DNA from 2 places in the Erwinia sp. 2186 genome. Region 2 is predicted to be linked to the other one. Evidence: predicted binding sites of a transcription regulator. Region 2 holds the regulator's gene; the other holds the start of a gene.
The links. Region 2 encodes PhoB, which activates phosphate uptake and scavenging genes when phosphate is short. Its sites were predicted from a motif close to CTGTCATAAAACTGNCNNAT; they were not measured.
Positions count from the first base shown of each region.

Region 1: phoA (alkaline phosphatase) is a predicted target of PhoB. The motif match lies at 5,064-5,083, and genes of this name have one in related genera.

Region 1 covers NZ_CM173824.1:2,005,126-2,013,537, forward strand. The annotation lists gene efeU (iron uptake transporter permease EfeU) at 1-734, shown strand, start outside; gene efeO (iron uptake system protein EfeO) at 788-1,912, shown strand; gene efeB (iron uptake transporter deferrochelatase/peroxidase subunit) at 1,919-3,202, shown strand; gene phoH (phosphate starvation-inducible protein PhoH) at 3,776-4,564, shown strand; tRNA gene ACXKZG_RS09230 (tRNA-Ser) at 4,834-4,921, opposite strand; gene phoA (alkaline phosphatase) at 5,167-6,573, shown strand; gene ACXKZG_RS09240 (low temperature requirement protein A) at 6,640-7,800, shown strand.
Region 2 covers NZ_CM173824.1:3,726,789-3,735,200, forward strand. The annotation lists gene ACXKZG_RS17435 (PstS family phosphate ABC transporter substrate-binding protein) at 1-808, opposite strand, end outside; gene phoR (phosphate regulon sensor histidine kinase PhoR) at 827-2,140, opposite strand; gene phoB (phosphate response regulator transcription factor PhoB) at 2,164-2,853, opposite strand; gene sbcD (exonuclease subunit SbcD) at 3,053-4,276, shown strand; gene ACXKZG_RS17455 (SbcC/MukB-like Walker B domain-containing protein) at 4,273-7,947, shown strand; gene ACXKZG_RS17460 (DUF799 domain-containing protein) at 7,979-8,412, opposite strand, start outside.

The sequences.
Region 1 (8,412 bases), 1.7 Mb from region 2:
GGTTTGGCGCAATGTGGGTGGGCGTGTTTGTTGCCGCCGCACTCTGCCTTGGCGTTGGCTACTTTATCAACGAAACCACCGGCGAATTCCCGCAGAAAGAGCAGGAGCTGTTTGAAGGGATCGTGGCCGTGGTGGCCGTGTGTATCCTGACCTACATGGTGTTCTGGATGCGCAAAGTGTCCCGCAACGTGAAGGCCCAACTGGAAGATGCCGTGGACAATGCGTTGCAGAAGGGCAAAAGCAGCGGCTGGGCGCTGATTATGATGGTGTTCCTGGCGGTTGCCCGTGAAGGCCTCGAATCGGTGTTTTTCCTGCTCGCGGCGTTCCAGCAGGATGTGGGCATTGGTCCACCGTTGGGCGCCATACTGGGCCTGGCGACCGCGATTATCCTCGGCATGCTGATCTACTGGGGCGGCGTGCGTCTTAACCTGGCGACCTTCTTCAAGTGGACCAGCCTGTTTATCCTGTTTGTGGCCGCCGGTCTGGCCGCCGGTGCAATCCGCGCCTTCCACGAAGCCGGACTGTGGAATCATTTCCAGGACATCGCCTTTGATATGAGTAATACGCTCTCCACCAGCACCCTTATCGGTACGCTGCTGGAAGGGATGTTGGGCTACCAGGAAACGCCAAGCGTCAGCGAAGTGGCGGTCTGGTTTATCTATTTAGTTCCTGCGCTGCTGCTGTTCTTTATGCCAGTGCGTCCACAGGCTACGGCAGTGCGTACCACACGCTAAGCCTTTGTCCGCGCCTGTTTTGCAGGCGCGTAACTTTTTCACAGGGATTTACTATGACTCTTCGTTTTCGCCAGCACGCGCTGAATGCTGCGCTCGTGACTTTGCTGACCGGTTCTGCCGCTGCGATGGCCGCTGATATTCCGCAGGTTAAAATCAGCGTGAATGACAAACAGTGTGATCCAATGAACGTCACGGTGAACGCGGGTAAAACCCAGTTCATCATCCAGAACAACAGCCAGAAAGGGCTGGAGTGGGAGATCCTGAAGGGGGTGATGGTGGTCGAAGAGCGTGAAAATATCGCGCCTGGCTTTACCCAGAAGCTGACGGCGAATCTGGAAGCCGGTGAATATGACCTGACCTGCGGCCTGTTAAGCAACCCGAAAGGCAAGCTGATCGTCAAGGGCACTAATGCGCCTTCTGACGGAAAGCCGGACGTGATGCAGTTGGTCGGACCGATTGCTGAATACAAAACCTACGTCACCAAAGAAGTGGTGGAACTGGTTGCCGGCACCAAAGCCTTTACCGATGCGGTGAAAGCGGGCGATATCGAAAAAGCCAAAGCGCTGTACGCACCAACCCGCCGTCATTACGAGCGCATCGAACCGATTGCCGAACTGTTCTCTGACCTGGATGGCAGCATCGACGCCCGTGAAGACGATTTCGAGAAGAAAGCGGAAGATCCTAAGTTCACCGGTTTCCACCGCATCGAGAAAGCACTGTGGGGCGATAAGAGCACCAAAGGCATGGAGTCCTTTGCGACTCAGCTGAACACCGACGTGTTGGATCTGCAGAAGCGCATTGACGAGCTGGCCTTCCCGCCAAGCAAAGTAGTTGGCGGTGCGGCGGGTCTGATTGAAGAAGTGGCCTCCAGCAAAATCTCCGGCGAAGAAGATCGTTACAGCCGCACTGACCTGTGGGATTTCCAGGCTAACGTTGACGGCGCGCAGAAAATTGTTAACCTGCTCCGTCCAATGCTGCAGAAGGCCGATGCGCCTCTGCTGGCGAAAATCGATGCGAACTTCAAGAAAGTGGACGGCATCTTGTCAAAATACCGGACCAAAGACGGTTACGAATCTTATGACAAGCTGACTGACGCTGACCGCAATGCAATGAAAGGCCCGATCACCACACTGGCGGAAGACCTTGCTAAGCTGCGCGGAACGCTGGGACTGGATTAATCGTAAATGGCAAAATCTGTGGATGACGCGGCACTGCCGTCGCGTCGTCGTTTATTAAAAGGCATGGGCATCCTTGGGGGTGCCTTTGCTGTAAGTGGTGGCTGTCCGGTGCATGCGGCACCGGATGATAAATCCTTCTCGCCAGGCGCCTTGTCGCCTTCAGCAAGACAGGAGGCACAGCCGTTTTATGGCCTGCATCAGGCGGGCGTAACCACACCTCAACAGGCTGCGATGATGATCGTAGCCTTTGACGTTTTGGCGACCGACAAAGCGGATTTGCAACGGTTGTTCCGCTTGCTCAACGATCGCATTGCCTTCCTGACCAAAGGCGGCAAAGCGCCGCTGGTGACCAATCCACGCTTACCGCCAATGGATTCCGGCATTCTGGGAGATGATATTTACCCGGATAATCTGACCATTACGGTGTCGGTGGGGCATTCACTGTTTGACGAGCGCTATGGGTTACAGGCGCAGAAGCCGGTGAAATTACAGGCGATGACGCGTTTTCCTAACGATGCGTTGGATGCCCGTCTGTGTCACGGCGATCTGCTGCTGCAAATCTGTGCCAACACCAATGACACGGTGATCCATGCCCTGCGCGATATCATCAAGCATTCGCCGGATCTGCTTAGCGTGCGTTGGCGTCGTGAAGGTTTTATCTCTGACCATGCTGCGCGCAGCAAGGGCAAGGAGACGCCAATCAATCTGTTGGGCTTCAAGGACGGTACGGCGAATCCGGATACCACCAACCAGCCGCTGATGGACTCGATTCTGTGGGTCACCGCCGGGCAGGGCGAACCGGCCTGGACCGTGGGCGGCAGCTATCAGGCGGCGAGGATAATCCAGTTCCACGTTGAGTTCTGGGACCGCACGCCACTGCGCGAGCAGGAGACGATCTTTGGTCGCGTGAAGCACAGCGGTGCGCCGTTAGGGATGCAGAACGAGCATGATGTGCCTGACTATGCCAGCGATCCTGATGGCAACGTCACGCCGCTGGATGCCCATATACGTCTGGCAAATCCCCGTACGCCTGAAACGCAGAGCAATTTAATGCTGCGTCGCGGCTACAGCTATTCGGCGGGGGTATCAAACGCGGGTCAGCTGGAAATGGGCCTGTTGTTCGTTTGTTATCAGCATGATTTAGAAAAAGGTTTTCTCAGCGTGCAAAAAAGGCTGAACGGTGAAGCCCTCGAGGAATATATCAAGCCGATTGGCGGGGGATATTTCTTTGTGCTACCCGGTGTCCGGGATGATAAGCATTATCTTGGGCAGTCTTTGCTGGAAGCCTGATAGTTTCATTAAAGAACCTTCTGCTTCGTTGTGAAGCGGGAGGTTATTTTTTAATCAGTTATTTTTTTCACCCCTTTTTACTCCTCCCAGTGCATTTATCGATTCAGAAAAACCCGTAAGAAAAATCCATCTCGTTGAATTGCATCGTTATTTAATTTCTCACAGCCAGGGTGCGGGCTATTAACCGATAAAATGTTACGTCAGACGTAAAATAGATGTTGCATTGATCCTGAGATCTGTAGCACCTTATTAACAGCGGGTGTTTAAAGTGTTGACATGTCCACCACGGAGATCGCGAATGGTAAAGTGTTGTAACGGACAGATGTACCATAAACAAAGTTTCGCGGCTCCATGCGAGGGCGCTACTCCCGCTTCAACTTTCTCTTCTCTCTTATATTCTAACGGCCAACTTCTTTCTTTTTCAAACCGGTGCACAGCTGCGCTCAAACACGGCTATGCGCTAACACAATGGCCAGACAAGGCTTAAAAGGAAGCCACCGAAACCTCTAAAGCGTTCACGTAATCGCATCGATTTGCAGGTGCGGGAAATGAAACCAACTGTAAGGTGCCACTATGGGAAGACAGAAAGCAGTGATCAAAGCGCGTCGTGAAGCAAAACGTGTGCTTCGTAGCGATTCACGCAGTCACCGTCAGCGTGAAGAAGAATCGGTCACCTCGCTGGTGCAGATGGGTGGGTTAGAGTCAATTGGCATGGCGCGTGATACCCGTGACCATTCCCCGATTGAAGCCCGAAATGAAGCTCAGGCGCACTATCTTAAAGCCATAGAAAGCAAACAACTGATCTTTGCCACAGGCGAAGCCGGTTGCGGTAAAACCTGGATCAGCGCAGCGAAAGCGGCTGAGGCCCTGATTCATAAGGATGTTGACAGGATTATTGTTACGCGTCCGGTGTTGCAGGCGGATGAGGATTTGGGATTCCTCCCTGGAGATATCTCAGAAAAATTCGCTCCGTACTTCCGGCCAGTGTATGACGTTCTGGTTAAACGTCTGGGCTCTTCCTTTATGCAGTATTGTCTGCGTCCCGAAATTGGCAAAGTGGAGATCGCTCCCTTCGCTTATATGCGTGGACGAACGTTTGAAAATGCCGTGGTGATCCTTGATGAGGCGCAAAACGTCACCGCCGCCCAGATGAAGATGTTTCTGACACGCCTTGGGGAAAACGTCACCGTGATTGTGAACGGCGATATCACACAGTGTGATTTGCCGTCCCATGTGAAGTCGGGTCTCAGCGATGCGCTATCTCGCTTCGAGGACGACGACATGGTCAGCGTGGTGCGTTTCGAGAAAGAAGATTGCGTACGTTCACAGCTCTGCCAGCGTACGCTTCTCGCTTACGGCTAAGAATCTGACTAGCTGAACCGAGCCCGGATGAAAGTCCGGGCTTTTTTATGCAAAAAAAAGTCTGAACGTAAGTTCAGACTCTTCTTTGAATATGGTGGTGAGAGAGGGGGATCACGAGGCACATCCCTGTGCCTCGCCCTTTGGGCAGCAGAGCTGTGCAAAACGGCTGTCCTGCCGTTTTGTCGAACCCTGTCGAGGCTTCTCACCCCTCTCTCCTGAATTTTATGCAAAAAAAAGTCTGAACGTAAGTTCAGACTCTTCTTTGAATATGGTGGTGAGAGAGGGGTTCGAACCCTCGATACGTTGCCGTATACACACTTTCCAGGCGTGCTCCTTCAGCCACTCGGACACCTCACCATATTTTTACTGCTGCGTCCCAGAGGGGCGACGGGGCGCTACTATAGGCAGTCGCAGGGAAGCGGTCAAGCAGAATTTTCTTTGCTTCTATCAGCTTATCCTCAATCCACTCACTGATTTATCCAGAAAGTTCACAAAAATCAGGTCATAAAACTGACATCAACTAAACACAAAAATGTCATGGTTGTGTCGCAGACTGGCTCCCTGAAATGTTTAGCAAAACTTACTCATGGAGCCTTGAGTTTATGAACGTTAAAAGCCTGTTTACCCTGTCTTTGGTTGCCTCTGTTATCTCTTCCTCCGCCATCGCCGATATCGCCACTTACACCCGGGCCGCGCAGGGCGATATCACCCAGCCTGGCGGTGCCCGTCGCTTGACCGGCGACCAGACCGACGCGCTGAAAGCCTCGCTGAACAGCAATAAAGCCAAAAACGTGATCCTGTTGATTGGCGATGGCATGGGCGACTCTGAAATTACCGCAGCACGTAACTATGCAGAGGGCGCGGGCGGCTTTTTTAAAGGGATTGATGCGCTGCCGCTAACCGGGCAATACACGCATTACGCGCTGGACAAGAAAACCCATAAACCGGATTACGTCACTGACTCTGCCGCATCAGCCACCGCGTGGAGCACCGGGGTGAAATCGTATAACGGCGCAATCGGCGTGGACGTTAACGGCAACGATCACCCAACCATTATGGAAATGGCGAAAGCGGCGGGTAAAGCAACGGGCAACGTCTCAACTGCTGAGCTGGAAGATGCGACGCCAGCGGCGCAGATCGCCCATGTCACATCGCGTAAGTGTTATGGCCCGGAAAAAACCAGCGAGCTATGCGCCAGTAATGCGTTAGAAAAAGGCGGCAGGGGATCGATTGCTGAGCAGCTGCTGAATGCCCGTGCGGATGTGACGTTCGGCGGCGGCGGTAAAACCTTCAGCGAAACCGCGAAAGCCGGCGAGTGGCAGGGCAAGACGCTGGAAGAGCAGGCTAAGCTGCGGGGTTATCAGTGGGTCAGCGATCTTAACGGCTTGACGGACATTACCGAAGCGAATCAGGACAAACCGGTGTTAGGTCTGTTTGCTCAGGGCAACATGCCGGTGCGTTGGAAAGGGCCGAAAGCGACCTGGCACGGCAACGGTGAAGACAAGGCGATAAGTTGTGAAGTGAATGCCGAACGTCCGGCAACCACGCCGACGTTGGCGCAGATGACCGACAAAGCAATTGCGTTGTTGAGCAAGGACCAGAATGGCTTTTTCCTGCAGGTTGAAGGCGCGTCGATAGATAAGCAGGATCACGCTGCCAACCCATGTGGTCAGATTGGTGAGACGGTCGATCTGGACGAGGCGGTACAGAAGGCGCTGGAGTTTGCCCGTAAAGACGGTAACACGCTGGTGATTGTGACGGCTGACCATGCGCACTCCAGCCAGATCGTTGCCAACGACAGCAAAGCGCCTGGCCTGACGCAAACGCTGAAGACCAAAGAGGGGGGTTTTATGACCCTCAGTTACGGCAATTCTGAGGAGGATTCTCAGGGCCACACCGGCACGCAATTGCGTATTGCTGCTTACGGTCCGCATGCGGCTAACGTTGTCGGGCTGACCGATCAGACCGATCTGTTCTACACGCTGAAATCGGCGATGGAAATCCAGTAACTTTTTCTGGTTAGCCTGGGGGAGCTTCGCTAAGCTGAATCAGCGACTCCCTTCAGGAATAATGTCATGCGGCAGAGCTTGTTACGTGTACGCGATGGTCAGGGCGCCACCGTGTCGTTTTCTGAATTACTGTTCGATCTGATTTACGTCTTCGCCGTTACCCAACTTTCCCACTATTTGCTGCATCATCTGACGCTGGTCGGCGCGTTGCAGACGCTGTTGCTGTGGTTTGCCGTCTGGCTGGCCTGGCAATATACCGCCTGGATCACCAACTGGTTCGATCCGGAAACCCGGCAAATCCGTCTGTTGTTGTTCGCCATTATGTTGCTGGGGCTGTTTGCATCTTCAGCCTTGCCTGAAGCCTTTGGCGAAAGGGGATTGGTGTTTGCCTTATTCTACATTGCGATGCAGGTTGGCCGTGCGGCGGTGACGTTGTTCTGGTTGCCGGACAATCATCTGTTACAACGTAACTTTCAGCGCATCTTAGGCTGGATGGTGATTTCCGCGGTGTTTTGGCTGATTGGCGGTGTTGTAGAGGGGAATGGGCGGATGGTGTGGTGGGCGATCGCCATTGCCTGTACCTACATTTCGCCGATGATAGGTTTCTGGTTGCCGGTGTTAGGGCGTTCAAATACGTCAAGCGAGTGGACGATTGAGGGCCATCATCTGGCGGAGCGCAGTCAGCTGTTTGTGATTGTGGCGTTGGGGGAGACCATTCTGATCACTGGTGCGACATTGAGTGAGCTGGAGCGTTGGGATGCGCCGGTGATCATTGCCTCATTAGTGGCATTTCTTGGCAGTCTGGCGATGTGGTGGGTCTATTTTGACACCAGCAGTAAAGCGGGCAGTCATGCGATCCAGCAGTCGGAAAACCCGGGACAAATGGGGGCCTGTTATCATTATGTGCATGTGGTATTGGTCGGGGCGATTATCGTTTGTGCGGTGGCGAACGAGTTGGTGATCGTCCATCCCGACGGGCATATGGATGCCAGCGCAATAGCGGTTTTGTTATTGGGTCCCGCCGCCTATCTGGCCGCCAACGGCATTTATAAAACGATGGTGTACCGGCGTTTCCCGCTTTCGCACATTGCCGGGTTAGTGGCTCTGTTGGCGCTGTTACCGGTTTGTTTTATCACCGACAGGCTGATGATTAACGGATTAACAACAGTGGTGATGATCGCCGTCGCCGGATGGGAAAGCATATCGCGGGGGAAGGGAGTGGCTTAAGGTCAACACCGCGTTGGGTGGTAGGGCGGAGGTCAACACCGGGTTGGGTGGTAGGGCGCCGGCACAGAGCGCCTTATCCGAGACGCCGTGAATCCATCCCTGGAGGCTTGGCTGCGGCATCCCTGCCGCAGACACTCGGCTAAGGCGCTCTGAGCCGCCACCTTATAGCATTGGTGTCGATGGGTGGACTGGTGGACGCACAAATCAAAGGAATGCATCGAAGAGGGTTTTGACCTGTGTGTCCACAATCAAGCATTCGATACTGAAGCTTAGGGGAAGGGAGAGAAGGTTGATAAGCAAAGCATCGGCGACAGGGATGTCGCCGCTGAGCCCCCAGGGATGGGTTCACGGCGACTTTGCGTTCAACCTTCTCTCCCTGACCTGCCACCACAGTTAGCAGGCGACTTACCCTAACTTCAGGCAAAAAAAAGTCTGAACGTAAGTTCAGACTCTTCTTCAAATATGGTGGTGAGAGAGGGGGATCACGAGGCACATCCCTGTGCCTCGCCCTTCGGGCAGCGGAGCTGTGCAAAACGGCTGTCCTGCCGTTTTGTCGAACCCTGTCGAGGCTTCTCACCCCTCTCTCCTGAATTCTATGCAAAAAAAAAGTCT
Region 2 (8,412 bases):
CGGTAAGAGGTTCCAGCGGCTTGCCGGGTGGTTTATTGACGTACAGGTACAGCTTGCGGGCGTAAGGATAACGGCCGCTGCGAATATTGGCCGCATCCGGCGCCACCCAGTTCTGGCCATCGCGGGACACCGGTAATGTCTTCACGCCGCTAAGATGAATGCCCATGCTGGCATAGCCAATGGCATTCAGCGTGCCCGCCACGGCCTGCACCACCGCCGCAGAGCCGGGATATTCCCCGACATCATTGCGGAAATCGCCATTACACAGCGCCTGCTGTTTGAAAAAGCCCCAGGTGCCGGAAGCGGAATTGCGGCCAAAACGCTGCAAAGGACGGGACACCCAGCCCGGCTGGGTTAACTGCACATCGCCCCAGCGATGCACCGCGGAGAGCGCGCCACAGCGGCGGGTAACGGAAAATATCGCATCGAGCTGCTGCGTATTCAGACCCTTGATCGGGTTGTCCTGATTGACCACCACCACCAGCGCATCCATCGCCACCGGCACGGCCAGCGGTGGATAGCCATAGCGGTCCTCGAACAGCTGGCGCTCAACCGCCTGCATCGGGCGACTCATTGCGCCAATCTGCGCCGCGCCGGCCGCCAGCGAGGTGGGTGCGGTAGAGGAACCGGCGGCCTGCACCTGCACATTCACGCCCGGAAACTGTCGGTTAAAGCTATCGCCCCACAGCGTCATTAAGCTGCCAAGGGTATCCGAGCCAACGCTGGTCAGGTTACCGGCCAGCATCCCCTCTTGTGCCTGGGTGGTCAGGCTGAAACAGGCCAGCAGCATCAGAAACAGCTTTTTCATCACAGGGTTCCGCTACGATCATCGAACCGCATTCTGTGCCAACTCGCTGCTGACAATCAACCTTGGTGGTAAGGAGAAGCTGAAACAGGTCTCTTTGCCGGGCTGGCTGGTAATGTCCAGCCGGGTGTTGTGGTGGCTGAGCGCATGCTTGACGATCGCCAGGCCAAGCCCGCTGCCGCCGGTTTGCCGCGAACGGGCCTTATCGACGCGGTAAAAGCGTTCGGTCAGTCGGGGAATATGCTCTTGTGCAATGCCCGGACCGTTATCCTTCACCTTAAATTGCGCGCCCTGTGGGATTCTCAGCCAGCTGATATCGATGCGCGTGCCGGCCGGCGTGTGGTTAACCGAGTTGTACACCAGGTTTGAGATGGCGCTACGCAGCTGTTCATCATTGCCATACACTCGCAAATCTGCGTCCATCGTGAAGTGAATCTCGTGCCGGCCCTGGCTCAGGGTTTCCGCTTCACGCTGCAGCAGACGCAGCATCATCGGCACGTCGACTTTTTCCTGCAGATCCAGCGCCGGTGCGGCTTCAATCCGCGACAGGGTCAGCAACTGTTTCACCAGGCCGTCCATGCGGCGGGTCTGCTCCTGCATGGTGTGCAGGGCCTTGTCACGCAGCGGGCCTTCCATCACCGAATCGTTCATCATCTCCAGATAGCCCTGCAGCACCGTTAACGGCGTGCGCAGCTCATGGCTGACGTTAGCAAAGAAGTTGCGGCGGGCACCCTCAAGCTGATGCATCTGCGTGACATCACGGGCCACCAGCAGCCATTGCCCTTCCGAGTAGGGCATCACGCGGAATTCCAGCTGACGATTGCTGTTCAGCACCAGCGTCAACGGTCGGGTAAAATCGCGCTGCCGCACATAGCGGGTAAACTCGGGATAGCGCAGCAGGTTAAGGATGTTCTGACCATTGTCTTCCGGCCAGCGCAGTCCCAGCATCTGTTGCGCCAGGCCGTTACACCAGAAAATGGTGCCCTCTTCGGTGGTCAATACCACCGCATCAGGTAAGGATTCGGCGCCACTGCGAAAGCGTTTGATCAGATGGCCCAGCTCACGCCGACGCCGGCGATTTCTCGCCTGCATCTGGTAAAGGCCATAAAAGAGAGGTTCCCAGCTGCCGCGCCCCGCCGGTGGCGTCATGCTGCGGTCAATCCACAGCCAGTGGGATAAACGAAGTAAATTAGCGAAATGCCAGCCCAAAACGGCTAACACCGATACCAGTAGCAGCCAGGGCAGGTAGCCCACCAGCAGCCCCAAAATCAGGGCCGGAAGGCAGGCGAGCACCACTTCCAGCAACAATCTCTTCCAGGAGAGGCGTTCCAACACGGTGAAGACTCCAGTGCGAACGATCAGTAACGTGCAGAGAAACGGTAACCTGTTCCGCGAACCGTCTGCACCATGCGATCGTGCCCGGTCAGTTCCAGCGCTTTACGTAAGCGGCGAATATGAACGTCAACGGTACGATCTTCGACGTACACGTTAGTGCCCCAGACATGATTAAGCAACTGCTCACGGCTGTAAACCCGCTCAGGATGGGTCATAAAGAAATGCAGCAGCTTGTATTCCGTCGGCCCCATTTCCAGCGGCTGGGTGTCTGACATCACGCGATGAGACGAAGGATCCAGGCTCAGTCCCTGCATCTCAATCACTTCTTCCACCGCCATTGGCGAGATCCTGCGCATTACCGCTTTAATCCGCGCCACCAACTCTTTCGGCGAAAACGGCTTGGTAATATAGTCGTCAGCCCCCACTTCCAGACCGCGAACGCGATCTTCTTCTTCACCGCGCGCCGTCAGCATCATCACCGGAATGTCGCGGGTCATCGCTTCACGCTTTAAATGCTTGATAAACTGAATGCCTGAACCACCCGGGAGCATCCAGTCCAACAGGATCAAATCAGGCCAGGGTTCGATAAGCAAATTGACCGCACTGTCATAATCTTCCGCTTCTATCGGTTGATAGTCATTTTGCTCCAGCACGAAACACAACATCTCACGGATTGGGGCTTCATCTTCGACTACCAGAATACGCTTAGCCATTATTGCTCCTGCTACTGTGACGGAATGTCACTGGATTTGCGGCGTCATTATGCGTCAGTTTTATGACAGTTTTATGAAAAAAGCACGGCCCGGGCCGCCGTTTTATAACACTTTTGTGAAGGTTACAGTCATTCAGACTGGGGTTTTACGCGTTGCTGTTTATAATCGTCGACTCTGCCTTGCGCCTTAAAGGGATCTCATGCGAATTATCCACACGTCAGACTGGCATCTGGGCCAATTTTTTTACACCAAAAGCCGCGCCCCGGAACATCAGGCTTTTACAGACTGGCTGCTGGCTCAGGCGGTGGAACATCAGGTGGATGCCATTATCATCGCGGGGGATATTTTCGACACCGGTTCGCCGCCCAGCTATGCGCGCGAGCTGTATAACCGTTTCGTGGTCAACCTCCAGCAAACCGGCTGTCAGCTGGTGGTGCTGGGTGGCAATCATGATTCCGTCGCCACGCTGAATGAATCGCGTGAGCTGCTGGCCTGTCTCAACACCCGGGTGATCGCCGCGGCCAGTGACGATATCGCCCAGCAGGTGGTGATCCTGAATAAGCGCAATGGCGAACCTGGCGCGGTCCTGTGCGCCATTCCCTTCCTTCGCCCGCGTGACATCACCGTCAGCCAGGCCGGTCAGTCTGGCCATGAAAAGCAGCAGAGCCTGCTGGAGGCCATCACCCAGCATTACGATCGCTGCTGGCAGGCGGCGCAGGCCGAGCGGCAAAGGCTGGATTTACCGTTGCCGATTATTGCTACCGGCCATCTGACCACCGTCGGCGTGACCAAAAGTGATGCGGTACGCGATATCTATATCGGCACGCTGGATGCTTTTCCGGCCCAGGCATTTCCCCCGGCGGATTACATCGCGCTCGGTCATATCCACCGCGCGCAGCGCATCGCCAACACGGAGCATATTCGCTACAGCGGCTCCCCGATTCCGCTCAGTTTTGACGAGTTGGGCAAAGACAAAAGCGTGTTTCTGGTCGACTTTGCCGACGGCAAGCTGAGCCAGGTTGAAACGCTCTCCGTCCCGCTGTTTCAGCCGATGCAGATGATCAAAGGCTCGCTGGAGGAGATTGAGCAGCAGCTGGCCGCGATTGCGCCGCGTGAAGATGGCAAGCCGGTGTGGCTGGATATCGAGATTTCCACCCAGGCGTGGCTGAACGACCTTCAGCGGCGTATTCAGGAACTGACCCAGGAAATGCCGGTGGAGGTGGTGCTGTTGCGCCGCAGCCGCGAGCAACGGGAACAGGTTATCGACCGGCAAAACAATGAAACCCTCAGCGAACTCAGCGCGCAGGAGGTGTTTAGCCGCCGTCTGGCGCTGGAAGAAAATGAACAGCCTGAACGGCTGGCGCGGGCGACGGCGCTGTTCACCCTGACGCTGGCAGAAATTGATGATGAGGTGCAACCGTGAAAATCCTGACGCTGCGGTTTAAAAACCTCAACTCGCTGAAAGGCGAATGGAAGATAGATTTTACCGCCGAGCCCTTTGCCAGCAACGGTTTGTTTGCCATTACCGGCCCGACCGGCGCGGGAAAAACCACCCTGCTGGATGCCATCTGCCTGGCGCTGTACCACGAGACGTCGCGGCTGGGGAAACTCTCGCAGACGCAGAACGATTTGATGACCCGCGACACCTCAGAATGTCTGGCCGAGGTTGAATTTGAAGTGAAAGGCGTGGCCTGGCGGGCATTCTGGAGCCAGAACCGCGCACGCGGCGCGGTGGATGGGAATCTGCAGGCCCCGCGCGTCGAGCTGGCCCGCTGTGATGACAACAAAATCGTCGCCGATAAGGTGAAAGACAAGCTGGATATGCTGACCGCGCTGACCGGGCTGGATTTCGAGCGTTTCACCAAATCGATGATGCTGTCGCAAGGGCAGTTTGCCGCCTTTCTGAATGCCGATGCCAACAGCCGGGCAGAGCTGCTGGAAGAGCTGACCGGCACCGAAATATACGGTCGCCTGTCCGCCAACGTCTTTGAACGGCATAAAAACGCCAAAGTGGCGCTGGATACGCTGCGTGCGCAGGCCAGCGGCATGGCGCTGCTCGACGAAGAGCAACTGCAGCTGCTAACAACCCAGTTAGCGCAGCTGGTGTCGGATGAGCAGGTACTCACTTCGCAACATCAGCAGCACAGCCTTTTATGGCAATGGCAGCAGCAATATCACGCGGCCTTGCAGGCGCTGAAAGCGGCCGAAGACGATCATCAGCAGGCCGAAAGCGCCTGGCAACAGGACAGCAGCGAGCTGGCCCGTCTGGTTCAGGCCGAACCGGCAGAAAAACTGCGCCCGCTCTGGCAACAACGCGAACAGTATCAGCAGGATGCGCATCAGCTCAGCGTCCAGCTTCAGAGCCTGTCCCAGCAAAAGGATCGGGCTCAGCAGCAGATGACCGGCTTAACTCAGCAGCTGAAAGCGGCCGATGAGGCACGGCAACAGCATGAAGCGCATCGCCAGCAGCAGGAAACGGTGATTACCGACAGGGTGCTGCCGCTGGATAACCGCATCGCCACGCTGGACCAGCAAAACCAGCTGCTCGAAAAAGAGGTCAGTGAGTACCAACAATCTCTTACTCGTCGGCAGGATGCCCTGCAACAGAACCAGAAATCCCAGGCTGAGAAGCAACTTCAGCAGCAGCAAACCCGCCAATGGCAGCAGGCACATCCGCACTTTTCCGGCTGGGGTGCCTCCCTTCCCCTGTGGCGCGTGCGCTTTGAGCAGCAGCATCAGAGCGAACTGGCGCTGACTGCACTGCAGGCACGCAGTGCACAACAGGCCGCTCAGGTGGTTCAGCAGGAACAGCATTACACCGCGCTCGATCGGCAGATACAGCCTCAGCAACAGCAGCTGGAACAGGCCAAAACCCGCTGTGATGAAGCTGAAAAATTGCATCACCAGCGTCAGCTGCAGCATCCGGAAGATCGGCTGCAGGCCTCGCTGGCCCAGCTCAGCCAGCAACGTCCACTCCGACAAACCCTGGCGCTGCTGATCCCGCAGTGGCAGCAGTTGCAGACCCGCATGCAGCGACAGCAAACCAGCCAGGCAGAGGGTCAGAAACAGCTGAAGCTGACCGAACAGCAACTCGAGGTGCTGCGCGCCAACTGGAAAGAGAAGCATCAGCACTGGCAGGATCTGGAGAAGCGCTGCGAGCTTGAGAGGCGCATTGCCGGGCTGGAGCAGCAGCGTGCCTTACTGGAAGCCGGTCAGCCTTGTCCGCTGTGTGGCGCGTGCGAGCATCCTGCAATTGCCGACTATCAGGCCCTTGAGCCGTCAGAAAATCAGCAGCGGCTGGTCAAACTGAAAGCCGAGGTCGATAGCCTGAAAGATCAGGGCACGGCGACGCGGGAACAGTTGAAAAACCTGCAGCAGCAGGCGGAGAAAGAGCAGCAGCTGCGGGAAGAGAACGATCGTGAAGCCGCACAGTTACAAAGCCAGTGGCAGACCGCAGTCGATGGCCTGGCGTTAACCCTGACGCTGGCAGACCGGGAAGAAACGCAGCAATGGCTGGCCGCTCAGGACCAGTCAGAAACTGAGGGTCAGGCTAACTTACTCAGCCTGCAGCAAAGCGCGCGTGAACTGCAACAGCAGAAGGATGCGCTGAACCAGCGGCAGAATGAGCTGGCAGCTTTGCAGCAGCAGCAACAGCTGGCAGGTCAGCAACTGCTTACTACCCGACAGGCGCTGAGCGAGCTGGAGCAGCAGCATAAACAGCAGCAGGCCGCCGTGCAGCAGCAGCGCGACGACCTGCAGGCCTCGCTGGCCGAATCTGCGCTGACGCCACCCGAGCCGGGCAGCCATGAAAGCTGGCTGGCCAGCAGACAAGATGAGTGGCAGCAGTGGCTGAAAGCGGAGCAGGCGCTAACTGACCTGTTGCCACAGCTGACGACCCTTGCCACTCAGCAGCAGGCATTGAGCGATGAAATCGGCCGCGAAAAATCGCGCCTTGCGGAACTGGCACTGCGCCTTAACACCGAAGCTGAATCGCTGAGCGAATTGCGAGCCCAACGCCTGCAGCTATTTGGCGAGCAGGCGACTTCAGCGGTGCAACAGCAGCTGCGTCTGGATTCTCAGCGTCACGCAGAAAGCAGCCAGGCCTGCCTGCAACAGTGGCAGACAGAGCAGAACCAGTTAAATACACTGACCGGACAGCATAACTCACTATCTGAGCAGTCGGTTGCGCTGGCACGACGGCTTGAAAATGCTCAGCAATCGTTGAATACCGCACTGGCCGCCAGTCATTTCAGTGATGAAGCGGCCTTCACTGCGGCATTGCTGGATGAAGAGCAGACGCTGAAACTGCGTGCGTTGCAAAAACAGCACGACCAGCGTCGCCAGCAAACCAGCGTATTGCTGCAACAGGCGCAAAAAACCCGGGATCGGCATATTGAGCAGAAACCCGCCGAACTCACGGAGCAGACTGAGGCGTTAAGTGAAGCGGTCAGCCGGCTGGCGAACCTGCTGAAAGAGAATAATCGCCAGCAAGGGGAAACCCGCCAGCAGCTGACCAGCGATGCCGCGCGTCGCCAGCAGCAGCAATCGTTACTGGAACAAATCCGGCAGAACGAACAGGAAGTGGAAGACTGGGGCTATCTCAACCAGCTGATCGGTTCCCGCGAAGGGGATAAATTCCGTAAGTTCGCCCAGGGACTGACCCTTGATCACCTGGTATGGCTGGCGAACAACCAGCTGAACCGGCTGCACGGACGCTATCTGTTGCAGCGTAAATCGAAAGAGGCGCTGGAGTTGCAGGTGGTGGATACCTGGCAGGCAGATTCACTGCGCGATACCCGCACCCTGTCCGGCGGCGAAAGCTTCCTCGTCAGCCTTGCGCTGGCATTGGCGCTGTCGGACCTGGTCAGCCATAAAACCCGGATTGAATCCCTGTTCCTCGACGAAGGTTTTGGCACGCTGGATGCGGAAACGCTGGACAGTGCGCTGGACGCGCTGGATGCCCTGAATGCCAGTGGCAAAACGATTGGCGTGATCAGCCACGTGGAAGCGATGAAAGAACGCATCCCGGTGCAGATCAAGGTCAGGAAAGTCAACGGATTGGGTTACAGCAAGCTGGAAACGCCCTCGGCGTAAAGCGGGCGCCTGGAAGGCGCCCGATGATGACTTACAGGGTCGGCGATTTCGCGCGCGGCCCTTTTAAAATGCCGCCATTGTCATTGGCGCTCAGCAAACGGGCACTGGTGACAGAGGCCACGGTATGCGCCTCATCGCTGACGTTGTTGACGATCTGCTTCACCGCAGCGGCAACCAGCATCCCCACCAGTCCCTGGTTATTGTTGTTTTCGTTGTTCGCCGCGGTGGCCAACCCACTCCAGATTTGCGTGCCGGTGCGCAAATCCACCAGTCTGGCAGTGGCCGTCACCTGGGTCACGCTGTCTACCACAATGTACTTGGTGCCGTACGAGGTGATATCGATGTACAGCGCCGCATCCGCATTGAAGATACTGCGCAACTTAGCCGCGCTGACGCCACGAATGTCGGTGGCATTGGTCAGGCCGTTCTGATTAAAGGTCTCTTCCACCACGGCGACCGGGAAGA